DNA from 3 places in the Streptomyces sp. NPDC048254 genome. Region 3 is predicted to be linked to each of the others. Evidence: riboswitches for the same ligand, from Rfam matches in the RefSeq annotation. Region 3 holds a riboswitch; each other region holds the start of a gene.

Region 1 (4,021 bases), on a different contig from region 3:
GCTGTGTACGTTCAGCAAGATTTGACCACCATCAAAGGGATAAATCCCGGCCAGTCGGTGTCATATGACGGGGTAGGCGATGCGCGAGTCCGTACAAGCAGAAGTCATGATGAGCTTTCTCGTCTCGGAGGAGCTCTCCTTCCGCATCCCCGTGGAGTTGCGCTACGAGACCTGTGATCCGTATGCCGTACGGCTCACCTTCCATCTGCCCGGGGATGCGCCGGTGACCTGGGCCTTCGGCCGTGAGTTGCTGATCGACGGGGTGGGCCGGCCGTGCGGGGAGGGCGATGTGCATATTGCGCCCGCTGATTCCGAGGTGCTGGGAGAGGTCCTGATCAGGCTTCAGGTCGGCGGCGACCAGGCGGTGTTCCGGTCTTCGGCACCACCGCTGGTGGCCTTTCTCGACCGTACCGACAAGCTGGTGCCGCTGGGCCAGGAAGGTGCGCTCGCCGACTTCGACGCCCATCTGGACGAGGCCCTGGACCGCATCCTGGCCGAGGAGCAGAGCGCGGGCTGAAGATATGGCACGGGGCGCGAGCCGCTCCGCCGAGCCGCGTGAGGACGCGCAGGAACGCTTCTGCGTGTCCCTGGGCGGGCGCCCTGCGTAGCCCTGCCGTGTCCCTGAGGGGGAGATGCCCTGTGCGCCCCCGGGCGGGTGCCGGAGCGCTTCTCCTCATGCGGACCGTCCTCTTGCGCCGCCCACTGCTTCTTCGCCGCACGTTCACCGCTTCCGGCGACGCCCTCGTCCGCCACGCGCCGGGGCCTCCACGGACGCGACCGCTTCCTTGCTCTGCCGGTCGGCCGAGACCACCAGCGCCGCGAGCAGCGTGGTGACCGGCACCGAGGCGACCAGGCCGATCGAGCCGACCAGGGTGCGCACGATCTCCTCGGCCACCAGTTCGCTGTTGGCGACCGTCGCCACGCTGCTCTGCGCGATCGAGAAGAGCAGCAGCAGCGGCAGCGCGGCGCCCGCGTAGGCCAGGACGAGAGTGTTGACGACGGAGGCGATGTGGTCGCGGCCGATGCGGATGCCGGCCCGGTACAGCCCGCGCCAGCCCATCGTCGGGTTGGCCTCGTGCAGCTCCCAGACGGCCGATGTCTGGGTCACCGTCACATCGTCCAGGACACCCAGCGAACCGATGATGACACCGGCCAGCAGCAGACCACTCATGTCGATCGACGGGTACAGGCCGTGAATCAGGCCGGTGTTGTCGTCGGTGTTGCCGGTGAGCGCGGCCCAGTCGATGAACTCCGAGCCGAGCAGGCCGATCAGGCACAGCGAGACCAGCGTGCCGAGCACCGCCACCGAGGTCCGGGCCGACAGCCCGTGGCAGATGTACAGGGCGATCAGCATGATGGCGCTCGACCCGACCACCGCCATCAGCAGCGGATTCGAGCCCTGCAGGATCCCCGGCAGGATGAACATGGTCAGCACCAGGAAGCTGACGGCCAGCGCGACCAGCGCCATCACACCGCGCAGCCGACCCACCACCACGACGGCGAGCGCGAAGATCCCGGCCAGCAGCGCCATCGGGAACTTCCGGTTCACGTCGGTGACCGAGTACTGCAGGTCCTTGGGCGCCGAGGGCTCGTACGCGACCACGACCTTCTCGCCCTCGTCCAGCTGACGCGACTGGTCGGGCTGCACGATCTCGGTGAACGTACGGCCCTTGTCCTTGCCGGTGTCGACCCGGACCGTGGCCTTCTTGCAGGTGCCGTCCTCCTCCTGCTTCGCGGAGCTGCCCTCCGCGGTGGAGGTGTCGCCTGTCGAGCTGTCCCCCGAAGCGTTGACCGACTTGCAGCTGACCGAGACGACCTTGGTGACCGTGGCCGCCTGCGTCTGCCGGTCGAAGCCGACGCCAGTGCGCTCGTGCGACGGGGCGCCGCCGGGCCACAGCACCACGAGCCCGACGACGACCGCGGCGGTGAAGGGGATGAGGATCGCCGCGATGACCTTGCGCAGATGCTTGGAGACCGGCGCGGCGGGGCCGTGGCTGTGGCTGTGCGAGTGACCGTGCCCGCCGCCTGCCCCCGAGCCGCCCTGGCCGGGTCCCTGGCCCGGTCCCTGGCCCGGTCCCTGGCCCGGTCCCTGGCCGGGCGGGTGGCCGAGGATGTGGCCGTCGTCGTGACTGTGAGCGCGCCCCTGGTCGTGCTGGTGGCCCTGCCCGTGGTCGTGTCCGTCACCGGCACCGTGGCCCCCGTGGCCGGTTCCGCCGCCCTGTGCGGCGCCGTTGCCGCGCCTTGGGTCGGGGGGCGGATAGGGGTGCTGCTGTGTCGTGGTCACCGCCCGATCATCGCAAGAACGACAGGGGCCCTCTGTTCACCGCGCCCGAATTGACGCTAGCGTGGAGGCACCTTTGCACACGCGGGAGCTCGGAGCACCGGGCTGAGAGGGCGCTGACCTCCGTATTCGCGATGTTTCACGTGGAACGAGTGATGTTTCACATGAAACGCCGCCCGACGGAAGCCGCTGCGTCGACCGCCGAACCTGTTACCGGGTAATGCCGGCGTAGGGAGTAGGTCTCATGACCAACAAGGACGCACGCACGCCTGCCTTCAGTCAGGACGAACAGCCCATTGCGGGTGAAACACCCCAAGAGGCAGGAGAGTCGATCGGCTGGCACAAGGGGTATGTCGAGGGTTCGCGCCCCGACCTTCGGGTGCCGGTCCGTCAGGTGCATCTCACCAACGGGCAGTCGGTCACGCTCTACGACACCTCCGGCCCGTACACCGATCCGCTCGTCGAGACCGACGTCCGCAGGGGCCTGCCGCCGCTGCGGGAGAACTGGATCATCGCCCGCGGTGACACCGCCGAGTACGCGGGCCGCCCCGTTCGTCCCGAGGACGACGGGATCAAGCACACCTCTCCGCGTGGCGGACTGCGCAACCTGGACGCGGTCTTCCCGGGCCGCCCGCGCCAGCCGCGCCGCAGCCGTGACGGCGAGGCGGTCACGCAGCTGGCGTATGCGCGCCGGGGTGAGGTCACCCCGGAGATGGAGTACGTCGCCATCCGGGAGAACGTCTCCCCCGAGGTCGTCCGTGAGGAGATCGCGGCGGGACGGGCCGTGCTGCCGGCCAACGTCAACCACCCGGAGATCGAGCCGATGATCATCGGCAAGCGGTTCCTGGTGAAGGTCAACGCCAACATCGGCAACTCCGCCGTGACTTCCTCCATCGAGGAGGAGGTGGAGAAGATGACCTGGGCAACCCGCTGGGGCGCCGACACGGTCATGGACCTCTCCACCGGACGCAACATCCACACCACCCGCGAGTGGGTGCTGCGCAACTCCCCCGTCCCCATCGGCACGGTCCCGCTCTACCAGGCCCTGGAGAAGGTCGACGGCAGGGCCGAGGAGCTGACCTGGGAGATCTACAAGGACACGGTCGTCGAACAGGCCGAGCAGGGCGTGGACTACATGACCGTCCACGCGGGCGTGCGGCTGCCGTATGTGCCGCTCACCGCCAACCGCAAGACCGGCATCGTCTCGCGCGGCGGCTCGATCATGGCGGCCTGGTGCCTCGCGCACCACAAGGAATCGTTTCTGTACGAGAACTTCGAGGAACTCTGCGAGATTCTCGCCACCTACGACGTCACGTACTCGCTGGGCGACGGCCTGCGCCCCGGCTCCATCGCGGACGCCAACGACGAGGCCCAGTTCGCGGAGTTGCGCACGCTCGGGGAACTCAACCGGATCGCCAGGCGTTTCCATGTACAGACGATGATCGAGGGCCCGGGCCATGTCCCGATGCACAAGATCAAGGAGAACATCGACCTTCAGCAGGAGATCTGCGATGAAGCTCCGTTCTATACGCTCGGCCCGCTGACCACGGACGTCGCACCGGCGTACGACCACATCACCTCCGGCATCGGTGCCGCCATGATCGCCTGGTGGGGCACGGCGATGCTGTGCTACGTAACCCCCAAGGAGCACCTCGGCCTGCCCAACCGCGACGACGTCAAGACCGGCGTGATCACCTACAAGATCGCCGCCCACGCGGCCGACCTCGCCAAGGGTCACCC
Region 2 (4,021 bases), on a different contig from region 3:
GGCGGTGACACGGTCGACCGATTCTTCCTCCTTATCGAGGGCGGCAAGGCACGCTTGCGGTATTGAGGACGCTCACGGCGTACGCGATCTCCCGCATGGGTCAACTTTGGCGCGGTCGACGACGGCCGTCCGGAGCGACGGTCGCAGGCCACCCGATTGGATCTGACGGGTAGTGCGCTCAGTGCTTGAAGGAGCCCCTGGCCTGTTCTTTCGCGCCCCGCATCTTGCCCCGTGTTTCGAGAGCGGCGCCTTTTGCTGCGAGGGTTTCTTTGTGCACCGCGTGGGCCGCCTTCCGCACGGTCTTTCCGACGATCTGTTCTGCCTTTGCCTTGGCCCGTTCTCCGGCGCTCATCTCGGTACCTCCGTGGGGTCTCACTGACCGTGTGCCCATCGGGACAAAGGGGAAAAACCTCTGTGGGACGTGTTGGTAACGGACGGCCGGGGTCCCACAGGCCCGGCGGGGAGACGCCCGTCGATTTGGATCCGCTATGGACGGTCGACTCCGCGTAAGTGGACCGCAACGACGACCCCGGCAGCTCGGTCGGGGCGCGCAGCTCCCTCGGCTGGGCCGTCTCCGGGCCGTCCGAAGCCGTTCAGTCACGACTGGTAGCGACTACTAACGACAGTCGTCGCGAGCCGCAGCCCCAGGTCACCCAATTGGATCTGCGACACTGGTACAGCCATGCCTAAGCCCGGAGAACTTACTTTTGTCGCGCCGCGCGGAGCCAAGAAGCCGCCGCGGCATCTTGCCGATCTCACGCCTGCCGAGCGCAAGGACGCGGTGGCCGAGATCGGTGAGAAGCCGTTCCGTGCCAAGCAGCTCGCGCAGCACTACTTCGCGCGCTACGCGCACGACCCCGACCAGTGGACGGACATCCCGGCCGGCTCCCGGGACCGGCTGCGGGACGCGCTGTTCCCCGAGCTGATGACCGTCGTACGGCATCTGTCGACGGACGAGGGCACCACCCGCAAGACGCTGTGGCGGCTGTTCGACGGCACGCTCGTCGAGTCCGTGCTGATGCGCTACCCGGACCGGGTGACCATGTGCATCAGCTCGCAGGCGGGGTGCGGGATGAACTGCCCGTTCTGCGCGACCGGGCAGGCGGGCCTCGACCGGAACCTGTCCACCGCGGAGATCGTCCACCAGATCGTGGACGGGATGCGGGCGCTGCGGGACGGGGAGGTGCCCGGCGGTCCGGCGCGGCTGTCCAACATCGTGTTCATGGGCATGGGCGAGCCCCTCGCCAACTACAAGCGGGTCGTCACCGCCATCCGGGCGCTGACCGACCCGGCCCCGGACGGGCTGGGTCTCTCGCAGCGCGGGATCACCGTGTCGACGGTCGGACTCGTGCCGGCCATCCACCGGTTGGCCGACGAGGGACTCAAGTGCCGGCTCGCGATCTCCCTGCACGCCCCCGACGACGAACTGCGCGACACCCTCGTCCCCGTGAACACGCGGTGGAAGGTGCGCGAGGTGCTCGACGCCGGGTTCGAGTACGTCGAGAAGAGCGGGCGGCGGTTGTCGATCGAGTACGCCCTCATCCGCGACATCAACGACCAGGCGTGGCGGGGGGACCGGCTGGGCCGCCTCCTCAAGGGCAAGCCCGTGCACGTCAACCTCATCCCGCTGAACCCGACGCCGGGTTCGAAGTGGACCGCGTCGCGGCCCGAGGACGAGAAGGCCTTCGTCGAGGCCATCGCCGCGCACGGTGTGCCCGTCACCGTCCGGGACACCCGTGGTCAGGAGATCGACGGAGCCTGCGGTCAGCTCGCGGCCACCGAGCGGTAATCTGAGGGCCGCAGGTACATCTTCATATTCCGACAGGGGAGCGCCACAGCGCTGAGAGTGCGGCAATCGGGCCGCAGACCCTCTGAACCTCGCCCAGGTCATTCTGGGTAGGAAGTTCGGTCATCACTCAAGCTGTTGCGCCCTGCCCAGAAGATCAGATCCTCTGGGCAGGGCCGCGTCTCTTCCTGGTCAACCCCAGGAGGAAAACACCAGTGCACACAAGGACCTTCTTGGCCGCGGCCGTCGGGCTCGGCCTCGTCACGCTGTCCGCGTGTTCGTCGTCGGGTACCGGGACCGACTCCAAGACCGTCACCCTGGTCAGCCACGACTCATGGGCCGTCTCCAAGACCGTGCTCCAGGACTTCGAGAAGCAGTCCGGCTACAAGGTGAAGGTCCTCAAGGACGGCGACGCCGGCCAGGCCGTCAACAAGGCGATCCTGACCAAGGACAACCCGCAGGGCGACGTCTTCTTCGGCGTCGACAACACCCTGCTCTCCCGCGCTCTCGACAACGGTCTCTTCCAGCCGTACGAAGCCAAGGGCCTCGACCAGGTCGGCACGGACTACCAGCTCGACGTGGGCAAGCACCGGGTCACCCCCATCGACTACGGCGACATCTGCGTCAACTACGACAAGGCCTACTTCAGCAAGCACAAGCTGACCCCGCCCACCTCCTACGCCGACCTCGTCAAGCCGCAGTACAAGAACCTCCTCGTCACGGAGAACGCGGCCACCTCCTCGCCGGGGCTCGGCTTCCTGCTCGGCTCCGCCGCCGCGTACGGGGATGGGGGCACCTCCCGCTCGAGCGAAGCCGAGAGTGGGGGAGGCTGGCAGGGCTACTGGAAGAAGCTCAAGGACAACGGCGTCAAGGTCGTCGACGGCTGGGAGCAGGCCTACAACGAGGAGTTCTCCGGCTCGGCCGGCGGCAGGAAGGCGAAGGGCGACCGGCCGCTCGTCGTGTCGTACGCCTCCTCCCCGCCCGCCGAGGTCATCTACGCCGACCCGAAGCCCAGCACCGCGCCCACCGGCGTGGCGACCGGCACCTGCTTCCGGCAGATCGAGTTCGCCGGGCTGCTGAGCAACGCCAAGAACACCAAGGGCGGCAAGGCGCTCGTCGACTTCCTGGTCTCCAAGGAGTTCCAGGAGGACATGCCGTTGAACATGTTCGTGTACCCGGTGGTCAAGGGGGCCGCCGTGCCTGCCGAGTTCACGAAGTACGGTCCCGCCGCCCAGGACCCCGAGACCATGGCGCCCGACAAGATCGCCGCCAACCGTGACCAGTGGGTCAAGACGTGGACGTCACTCGTACTGAAGTAGCCGCGGCAGCCGGCAGGCGCGGGAGCGCGGCGCGGCTCGGGCTGATGCTCGTGCCCGTCGCGTTCTTCGCCGTCTTCTTCGCCTGGCCGGTCGCGGCGATCGTCACGCGCGGGCTGAAGGTCGACGGGGTGTGGCGGTTCGGGCGGATCGCCGACGTCGTCGGCGAGTCCGACATCCGGCACGTCCTGTGGTTCACCACCTGGCAGGCGCTCGCCTCCACCGCGCTCACCCTGCTGGTGGCGCTGCCGGCCGCCTACGTCTTCGCCCGTCTCGACTTCCCGGGCAAGCAGGTGCTGCGGGCCGTGGTGACGGTGCCGTTCGTGCTGCCGACAGTGGTGGTCGGTACGGCGTTCCTGGCGCTGGTCGGCCGCGGCGGACTGCTGGACGGGCTGTGGGGCGTACGGCTGGACACCACCGTCTGGGCCATCCTGCTCGCGCATGTCTTCTTCAACTACGCGGTCGTCGTACGGACCGTGGGCGGGCTGTGGGCCCAACTGGACCCACGGCAGGAGGAGGCCGCGCGGATGCTCGGCGTCTCGCCGCTGGGCGCCTGGCGGAAGGTCACCCTGCCCGCGCTGGCGCCCGCCGTGGCCGCCGCCGCGCTGATGGTCTTCCTGTTCACCTTCACCTCCTTCGGCGTGGTCCAGATCCTCGGCGGGCCGACCTTCTCCACCCTCGAAGTGGAGATCTACCGGCAGACCTCCGAGATCTTCGACCTCTCCACCGCCGCCGTCCTCACGATCGTGCAGTTCGTCGCGGTCGGTGCGATCCTCGCCGTGCACGCGTGGACGGTACGGCGGCGGGAGAGCGCGCTGCGGCTGGTGGACCCGTCGGTGACGGCACGCCGGCCGCGCGGGGCCGGGCAGTGGACGCTGCTCGGCGGGGTCCTCGCCACCGTCGCCGTACTCCTGGTGCT
Region 3 (4,021 bases):
CAGCCGGGACGAGAAGGCCGTACCCCCGAGCACGAACGGATCGTCGGCCATGGCTCAGCCTCCCTGTACGGCGGTCAGGACTTCCACGCGGTCACCCTCGGCGAGCGCCGTACCCGGCCACTCCCCGCGCGGTACGACGGTCTCGTTGACCGCCGCGGCCACCCCGGACGGCGCGGCCGTGAGGGACCTCACGAGCGTGTCGAGAGCGGTGCCCGGGGTGATCTCCCGGCGCTCCCCGTTGACGGAGATGTTCATGCGGTCTGCTCCAGGAGTGCGCCGGGGACGGGGCCGAAACGCTTCGGCGTGAACGGACGGGCCTCTTCCGGCAGCTCACCGCCGGTCAGCAGCTCCGCCATCACGTCTCCCGTGACCGGCGTGAGCAGCACCCCGTTGCGGTGGTGACCGGTGGCCAGCAGCAGTCCGTCGAGGCGGGTCGGCCCGAGCAGCGGCGCGTTGTCGGGGGAGCCGGGGCGCAGCCCGGCCCGGGTCTCGGTCAGCGGCAGCTCGGTGATGCCGGGCACCAGCTCGTGCGCGTCGCGCAGCAGCTCGTACACGCCGCCCGCGGTGACCGTCGTGTCCCAGCCCAGCTCCTCGCTGGTCGCCCCGACGACCAGCTCGCCGTTCTCCCGGGGCACCAGGTAGAGATGGCCGCCGCGCACCACGGCCCGTACCGTCCGGCTGAGGAACGGCGCGTACCGCGCGGGCACGGTCAGCCGCAGCACCTGCCCCTTCACGGGCCGCACCGGCGGCAGTACCTCGTCCGGCACCCCCGCCAGCCGCCCGCTCAGGCTCCCCGCGGCGAGCACGACCCGGTCCGCGCCCAGCGGGTCGCCCGCGCGCGTGACGACACCGGCGGCCCGCTCCCGTACCACCTCCAGACGCTCGGCCCAGTCGCGGTGGAAGACCACCCCGGCCCGCTCGCACGCGGCCACCAGGGCGGCCGCCAGCCGGCGCGGGTCGATCTGGTGGTCGCCGTCGACCCGCAGCCCGCCGCGTACGCCCGGCGCGAGCATCGGCTCCAGGCGCCGGCAGTCTCGCCCGGACAGCCACTCGGAGTCCAGCCCCGACTGCCGCTGGAGGGCGTGCAGCTCGCGCAGATGCGCGCGGTCGTCGGCGTCCAGCGCGACCGCGAGCGTGCCGCAGCGCCGGTAGCCGAGGTCGTGGCCGGTCAGCTCGGTGAGCTCGGCGGCGAAGTCGGGATAGCGGCGGGCGGAGGCCAGGTTGAGCCCCAGCAGGGTCTGCTCGCCGTAGTGCAGTTCGGTGACCGCGGCCAGCATTCCCGCCGCGACCTGCGCGGCTCCGCCGCCTGGCTCCGGGTCGACCACGGCGGTGGCGAGCCCGCGCTGCGCGGACCGCCAGGCCGTGACCAGGCCGATGATGCCGCCCCCGATGACGAGGACGTCGGACGTATGTGCGGACATGGGCGTCCAGCCCCTCCCTTCGCCGGCATGACCCGGATCAGGTTCGTACGGTCGGAGGCCGCCAGCCTCCCTCTCAGCCCAGTGCGCCCGGGCTCCCGCGTGTGCTTACCGGCCACCCTAGACCGCGGGGCTCCGCCCTCGTAAGACGGCCTGCGCCGGCGGTGTGGAGCAGGTCACTCAGCACGCCCCCTGACTGACTCTTTGTCAGTTGTCTATCGTTCTTGTCTATGGTGATCACGTGAGCGAGCAGACGCAGCGACAGAGCACGTCACAGACGCGGCGCGTGGTGGTCGTGGGCGCGGGCATGGCCGGGGTGCAGACCGCCGTGGCCCTGCGTGAGCAGGGGTTCACCGGGACCGTCACCCTGATCGGCGCCGAGCCGCACCAGCCGTACGACCGGCCGCCGCTCTCCAAGGCGGTGCTGCTCGGCAAGGCGGAGGGCTCCGCCTTCGAGGTCGACTTCGAGGCGCTCGGCATCGAGCTGGCGCTCGGCCGCGAGGCCCTCGGCGTGCGCCCCGCCGACCGTGAGCTGGACACCGAGGCCGGACCGGTGCCGTACGACGTCCTGGTCCTCGCCACCGGCGCCGAGCCGATCGCGCTGCCCGGCACCGAGGGCGTGCCCGGCGTCCACCTGCTGCGCACCCTGGACGACGCCGAGCGGCTGCGGCCCGTACTCGCCCGGCAGCACGACATCGTGGTGGTCGGCGCGGGCTGGATCGGCGCCGAGTTCACCACCGCGGCCCGGGAGGCCGGCTGCGCGGTGACCGTCGTGGAGGCCGCCGACCGCCCGCTCGCGGGAGCGCTCCCGGCCGAGGTGGCCGCGCCGATGACCGCCTGGTACGCCGACAGCGGCGCCGAACTGCGCACGCACGCGCGCGTGGCGCGTGTCGAACCCGGCGCGGTGGTGCTCGACGACGGCTCGCGGCTGCCCGCGGGCGCGGTCGTGGTCGGCATCGGCGCCCGCCCCGCCACCGCCTGGCTGGCCGGCTCCGGCATCGACCTGGGCGCGCACGGGGAGGTGCTCGCCGACGACCGGCTGCGCACCGGCGTCCCGGACGTCTACGCGGTCGGCGACTGCGCGTCCTTCCCGTCCGGCCGCTACGGCGAGCGCCTCCTGGTCCACCACTGGGACAACGCCCTCCAGGGCCCGCGCACGGTCGCCGCCAACATCCTCGGCGAGTCCGACGCGGTCTACGACCCCGTGCCGTACTTCTGGTCGGAGCAGTTCGGCCGCTTCGTGCAGTACGCCGGCCACCACGCCGTCGCCGACCGCATGGTCTGGCGCGGTGAGCCGACGGGCCCGGCCTGGAGCGTCTGCTGGCTTCGCGAGGACCGCCTGGTCGCTCTGCTGGCGGTAGGCCGCCCACGAGACCTGGCCCAGGGCCGCCGCCTGATCGAGGCAGACGCCCGAATGGACGCCGAGGCCCTGTCCGACCCCGCCCGCCCCTTGAAGAACGCGACCGCAGCGCCCCTTTAGTGGCACGGGGCGGTGACATGTGCGGGTCCCCCGCATGGGCGAGACCAGCCACGAGGAACCCGCACCCGACCACCCACCCGTCCCGGCGCTTCCCTCTCGCGGCCCACCCGGCGGAACGCCTACCCTTGCTTCCGTGACCGAGATTGACGCAAAGATCGATGTTCTCGTCCCCGCCTGGCTCACCGTCCCCGACATCGCAGAGATGCTGGACGTCGAGGTGACGCGCGTGCGGCAGCTGGTCAAGGAGGGCCAGCTCATCGCCGTCCGCCGTGGTGAGAACCGCGCGCTGCACATCCCCGCCGCCTTCATCGACGGGGACAAGGTCGTCAAGGGCCTGTCCGGAACCTTGACGCTCCTGCGGGACGACGGCTTCACGGACGAAGAGATGCTGGAGTGGCTCTTCACGCCCGACGCCAGCCTGCCCGGCACCCCCGCGCAGGCCCTGAGCGAGAATCGCGGTACGGAGGTGAAGCGCCGCGCCCAGGCGCTCGCCGTCTGAGGCAGCCAGTACCGACACAACGGGGGACACACCGATGACCGACACCGCCCGCGCCCAGCTGGCCGACGCCCGGCTGTACCTCTGCACGGACGCCCGCAAGGAGCGGGGCGACCTCGCCGGGTTCCTGGACGCGGTCCTGGCGGGCGGTGTCGACATCGTGCAGCTGCGCGACAAGGGCATGGAGGCCGGCGAGGAGCTGGAGCACCTCGCCGTGTTCGCCGACGCCTGCGCCCGGCACGGCAAGCTGCTCGCGGTCAACGACCGCGCGGACGTGGCCCACGCGGCCGGTGCCGACGTGCTCCACCTCGGCCAGGACGACCTGCCGGTCCCGGCCGCCCGCGCGATCCTCGGCCCGGACGTCCTGATCGGCCGCTCCACGCACGCCGACTCCGAGGCCGCCGCGGCCGCCGTCCAGGACGGAGTGGACTACTTCTGCACCGGCCCCTGCTGGCCCACCCCCACCAAGCCCGGCCGCCCCGCTCCCGGCCTCGGCCTGGTGCGGTACACCGCCGCCCTGGGCACGGACCGCCCCTGGTTCGCCATCGGCGGCATCGACCTGGGCAACCTCGACCAGGTGCTGGACGCGGGCGCCCGCCGGGTGGTCGTGGTCCGCGCGCTCACCGA

Evidence for each region. Region 3 has a riboswitch for thiamine pyrophosphate ahead of thiO (glycine oxidase ThiO). Riboswitches for the same ligand answer to the same signal wherever they lie in the genome.
Region 1: another riboswitch for thiamine pyrophosphate. It lies ahead of thiC (phosphomethylpyrimidine synthase ThiC); the one in region 3 lies ahead of thiO (glycine oxidase ThiO).
Region 2: another riboswitch for thiamine pyrophosphate. It lies ahead of ACGFZQ_RS18635 (thiamine ABC transporter substrate binding subunit); the one in region 3 lies ahead of thiO (glycine oxidase ThiO).

What each region holds. Positions count from the first base shown of each region.
Region 1 covers NZ_JBICZJ010000012.1:51,222-55,242, reverse strand. The annotation lists gene ACGFZQ_RS30790 (SsgA family sporulation/cell division regulator) at 80-517, shown strand; gene ACGFZQ_RS30785 (YibE/F family protein) at 722-2,284, opposite strand; TPP riboswitch at 2,356-2,533, shown strand; gene thiC (phosphomethylpyrimidine synthase ThiC) at 2,526-4,021, shown strand, end outside.
Region 2 covers NZ_JBICZJ010000006.1:130,458-134,478, reverse strand. The annotation lists gene ACGFZQ_RS18645 (hypothetical protein) at 179-352, opposite strand; gene rlmN (23S rRNA (adenine(2503)-C(2))-methyltransferase RlmN) at 683-1,789, shown strand; TPP riboswitch at 1,814-1,921, shown strand; gene ACGFZQ_RS18635 (thiamine ABC transporter substrate binding subunit) at 2,002-3,105, shown strand; gene ACGFZQ_RS18630 (ABC transporter permease) at 3,150-4,021, shown strand, end outside.
Region 3 covers NZ_JBICZJ010000011.1:330,385-334,405, forward strand. The annotation lists gene ACGFZQ_RS30365 (thiazole synthase) at 1-51, opposite strand, end outside; gene thiS (sulfur carrier protein ThiS) at 55-255, opposite strand; gene thiO (glycine oxidase ThiO) at 252-1,421, opposite strand; TPP riboswitch at 1,419-1,530, opposite strand; gene ACGFZQ_RS30380 (FAD-dependent oxidoreductase) at 1,660-2,898, shown strand; gene ACGFZQ_RS30385 (Rv2175c family DNA-binding protein) at 3,032-3,397, shown strand; gene thiE (thiamine phosphate synthase) at 3,432-4,021, shown strand, end outside.